2 regions of the Leifsonia sp. RCC_180 genome follow, and region 1 is predicted to be linked to the other one. Evidence: predicted binding sites of a transcription regulator. Region 1 holds the regulator's gene; the other holds the start of a gene.
The links. Region 1 encodes HspR, which represses chaperone genes until heat shock. Its sites were predicted from a motif close to AAGTTGAGTCNNNNNGACTCAACTT; they were not measured.
Positions count from the first base shown of each region.

Region 1 (2,389 bases):
GTGATGTCCATCCTCACCCTGCTGCTCTACTGGTCGTCGGACCAGCTCATCTGGGAGTACCCGGTGATGGTCGCCCTCTCCGTCGTCGTGGTCGCGTTCCCCGTCGCCGCGCGTCGGTTCTCCCTCTCCGCGCTCCTCGAGTGGATGTTCGCCCGACGACGTCCAAGGCGGCCGTCCCTGCCGCGATCGCTGGTCGTCTGGCTCTGAACCGGGCGGTCCTTGCAGTGATGGCTAGAGTTCACCCATGAAGCGCGCGCTGATCGTCGTCGACCTGCAGAACGAGTACGTGACCGGGAACCTGAAGATCTGCTTCCCGGACCTGATGACCTCCATCCCCAACATCGAGGTGGCGTGGGATGCGGCCGACGACCACGGCGTGCCCGTCGTCGTCGTGCAGCACATCGAGGACGAGGGCGCTCCGGTCTTCGCCCGCGGGTCCGACGGCGCGGCGCTGCACTCCTCGATCGCCGACCGGACGCCCGCGCACGTGATCAGCAAGACCAGCGTGTCGGCGTTCCCCGGCACCGACCTGGAGCAGTGGCTGCGCTCGGCAGGCGTCGACACGGTGACCATCGCCGGCTACATGACGCAGCACTGCTGCGCGGGCACGGCACGCGATGCGGCCGAGCTGGGGTTCACCGTCGAGTTCCTGTCCGACGCGACCGGGACGCTCGACCTGGTCAACGAGGCGGGTGCCATCTCCGCCGACGCGCTGCACCGCAGCGTGCTGGTGACGATGCAGTCGGAGTTCGCCGCGGTCGCCACCACCGAGGAGTGGACGCTCGCGGTCGAGGCCGGCGACACCCTCCCCGTCTCGAATCTGTGGGACAGCACCGGCCACGCCCGGCTGCCCGAGAAGCACGCCGAACTGCACAAGCTGATGCGGGAGGTGCGCTCAGGGATCGACAGCGACATCGCCGCGGAGGAGGCGCACAACATCCAGAACACCCTCTACGTCGGCCAGGGGGTCTCCTCGCTCTAGCGCTCCAGCGGGCGCCAGACCACGAGCTGGTTACTCCGGCGGATGCGGGTTCCGGCCCGCATCGACACGACCTCGCCCTCGGAGCCGGCCGCGAAGACGCGACGGCCCGGGCGGTTGAGGAGCTCGTCGGCGAGCGCCGACTCCAGCTCGCGGACGCGGCCGCGCAGTTCGCCGACCTGGTCTTCGAGCTCCAGGATGCGGCGGATCCCCTCCAGGCTGACGCCCTCGGAGCCGAGGCGGGCGATCTCCTGCAGCTTCTCGATGTCGCGCATCGAGTAGCGGCGCGACTTGCCGGCGGTCCGGCTGGGGCTGACGAGTCCGAGCCGGTCGTACTGGCGGAGCGTCTGCGGGTGCATGCCCGCGAGCTCTGCCGCGATCGAGATCACGAAGACCTGGCTGTGCTCGTCCATGTCAGCTCCGGGCCTTGGCCAGGATGTCGTCGCGCGGGTTCTCGTCGGGCAGCCTCGCGGCGAACGCCTCGAGCGCCTCCTTGGCCTCGCCGGACAGGTGCGACGGCACGGCGACCTGCACCACGGCGAGGAGGTCGCCGGTGCCTTTGCTGGTCTCGACGCCGCGGCCCTTGACGCGCAGGACCCGGCCGCTCGGGGTTCCGGGGGCGACCCGGAGCTTGACGGGGTCTCCGCCGAGGGTGGGGACCTCGATGGTCGCGCCGAGCGCTGCCTCTGCGAACGTGACGGGGACGTTGACCCGGAGGTTGAGGCCGTCGCGCTCGAAGACGGGGTGCTTGCGCACGGTGACGGTCAGGACGATGTCGCCGGGCTCACCGCCGTCAGGGCTCGGCTGGCCTTTGCCGCGAAGCTTGATCTTCTGGCCGTCCGAGACCCCCGCGGGGATCTTCACCTTGATCGGCTTGCCGTCGGACGCCTGCAGCGTGATGGTCTCGCCGCGGGTCGCCGTGACGAAGTCGATGGTGGTGTGGGCGGTCACGTCGCGTCCGCGTGTCGGGCCGCCGTACCCGCGGTAGCCGCCGGTAGTGGTACCGAACCGGCCGTTGCCGAACAGGCCGCCGAAGACGTCGTCGAACTCGCCGCCCTGCTGGAAGGTGTACCGCTGGCCGCCCGCGGCGCCCTGGCCGAACATCCCGCCGAAGACGTCGTCGAAACCGCCCTGCGCACCCGAGCCGGGCGCCGTGAAGCGTGCGCCGGTTCCCATGGCGCGGATCTGGTCGTACTCCTTGCGCTCCTCGGCGTCGCTGAGCACCGAGTAGGCCTCGCTGATCTCCTTGAACTTCGCCTCCGCGGCAGCGTCGCCGGGGTTGGAGTCCGGGTGATACTTGCGTGCCAGCTTGCGGTACGTCTTCTTGAGGTCCGCGTCGCTGACATCCTTGGAGACGCCAAGCACCTTGTAGAAGTCCTTGTCGAACCAGTCCTGGCTAGCCACGGGCGC
Region 1 is NZ_CP200340.1:2,284,081-2,286,469, forward strand. Features, by position in the region: gene AB7E03_RS11270 (DoxX family membrane protein) at 1-207, shown strand, start outside; gene AB7E03_RS11275 (cysteine hydrolase family protein) at 245-982, shown strand; gene AB7E03_RS11280 (heat shock protein transcriptional repressor HspR) at 979-1,392, opposite strand; gene AB7E03_RS11285 (DnaJ C-terminal domain-containing protein) at 1,394-2,383, opposite strand.

Region 2 (2,389 bases), 2.2 Mb from region 1:
AATCTGGGGCGCATGGACGAACTTGATCGGGCTATCCTGCGGGAACTGCAGTCGGATGCGCGGCGGAGCAATCGCGACATCGCCGCCGCCGTCGGCGTCTCGCCGAGCACGGCGCTCGAACGCACGCGGGCGCTTCGTCGCCGCGGCATCATCCGCGGCGCCGTGCTCGATGTCGACCTCGCAGCGATCGGCCGGCCTGTGCAGGCGCTCATCGCCGTGCGGGTGCGGCCGCCGTCCCGTCCGGTGATCGAGGGGTTCCGCGACTGGGTCGCGTCGCTTCCCGAGACGCTCGGCGTGTTCGTGACCAGCGGCAACGAGGACTTCATCATCCACGTAGCCGTCGCCGACAACGAGAGCCTGTACGCCTTCGTGATCGACCGGCTCACGCAGCGCCGCGAGATCGCCGACGTGCGCACCTCGGTGGTCTACGAGCACCTCAGGAACGGGCGGCCCGAGCCGGTTGACTGACACGGAGCGGGACTACAGTGTGCGGCACCGCATCCGTTCGATAGGAGTCCCCATGCCCGCACTGACCGACACGTTCACCCTCTCCAACGGCGTCACGATCCCCAAGATCGGGTTCGGGACGTGGCAGATCCCCGACGGCCCGCAGACCTACGACTCCGTGCGCACCGCACTCGACGCCGGGTACCGTCACATCGACACGGCGCGCGCGTACGGCAACGAGGAGAGCGTCGGGCGGGCGGTGCGCGACAGCGGCATCCCGCGCGAAGAGATCTTCATCACGACCAAGTGCCCGGCCGAGGTGAAGGATGCGGACGGCGCCCGCCACGCCTTCGAGCGGTCGACTGCGCTGCTCGACCTCGGCCCGATCGACCTCTACCTCATCCACGCGCCGTGGCCGTGGAACGCGATCGGCAGCGACCACCGCGCCGGCAACATCGAGGTGTGGAAGGTCTTCGAGGAGCTCTACGAGGCCGGACGCACCCGCGCGATCGGCGTGAGCAACTTCGAGGTGGCCGACCTCGACTCGCTCATCGACGCGACCGACGTCGAGCCGCACGCGAACCAGATCCGCTGGTTCGTCGGCAACACCCAGCCGGAGACCACCGCATACTGCCGCGAGCGCGGAATCCTCGTGGAGGGCTACTCGCCGCTCGCCACCGGTCGCCTGCTCGAGAACGAGGACATCGCTTCGATCGCCGAGAAGTACGGCAAGTCGGTCGCCCAGGTGAGCATCCGCTACCTGCTGCAGAAGGACATCCTGCCTCTGCCGAAGTCGACCACGCCGAACCGCATCGTCGAGAACGCCGACGTGGACTTCGAGCTGTCGCCGGAGGATGTGGCGGCGCTGGACGCGCTCGACGCGGGGGAGTAGCGCGCGGCGCCCTCAGTTCTCGAGGGTGCACCCTCGCTATCGAAGGAGATCCGGCCACTGAGCTGCCGGATCTCCTTCACTACTGCCATCCGAAGGAGATTCGGGGGCCATTCTCCTTCGATAACTGTCGCCTACAAACCGCTCCCGCATCCCGGAATATTCACGCCCCTCCTGCGTTGGACTTGAGTGCACAAGGCTCAACTTTGAGAAACAGGAGAACACGTGCCTGAGAACTTCACTCCCGACGGTGACAACGCGAACTCGTTCGACGAGTTCCTCGCGCGGTACCTTGCGGGCGAGCGCGCACGTAACGCGCGTTCCATCGACATCAGCCGCTTCCTCAGCCGGCGCACCCAGGAGCTGCTGGCCGAGGCCGGTCGCTTCGCCCTGGAGCACGGCCACAGCGAACTCGACGCGCTCCACGTCCTCCGCGTGATGGCGGTGCAGGAGCCGGCGTCCGACGCCATGCGCCGCATCGGCGTCGACCCCGAGCGGGTCGCCGAGGCCGCCGAGCAGCGTCTGCCTGCCGCGGGCGACGAGATCCACGCCGACGGCGCATCCATCACAGGACCGCTGCAGCGCGCCCTGTTCCACGCGTACCAGGTGGCGCAGGCGTCCGGCTCGACCTACATCGACCCCGAGCACCTCTTCTTCGCGCTCGTGATCGGCCGCGACGCTCCCGCAGGGCGCGTCCTGCAGGCCGCGGGCGTTACTCCGGAGTCGCTCACCGACGCGATGCGCCAGAGCGCCACCATGGGTGGGAGCGAGAGCGCCGGCCAGCCGGCCGCATCCACCTCCGAGACCCCGATGCTCGACCAGTTCGGCACCGACCTGACCGAGCTCGCCCGCGAGGGACGACTCGACCCGGTCATCGGTCGACTGGATGAGATCGACCAGACGGTCGAGATCCTCTCCCGCCGCACCAAGAACAACCCTGTCCTGGTGGGCGAGGCGGGCGTCGGCAAGACCGCGATCGTCGAGGGCCTGGCCCGCGCGATCGTGGCGGGCGACGTGCCCGAGCAGTTGCAGGACAAGAAGGTCGTCTCCCTC
Region 2 is NZ_CP200340.1:44,933-47,321, forward strand. Features, by position in the region: gene AB7E03_RS00255 (Lrp/AsnC family transcriptional regulator) at 13-468, shown strand; gene AB7E03_RS00260 (aldo/keto reductase) at 521-1,339, shown strand; gene AB7E03_RS00265 (ATP-dependent Clp protease ATP-binding subunit) at 1,562-2,389, shown strand, end outside.
Region 2: the regulator HspR is predicted to act here: its motif matches at 1,519-1,543, upstream of AB7E03_RS00265 (ATP-dependent Clp protease ATP-binding subunit).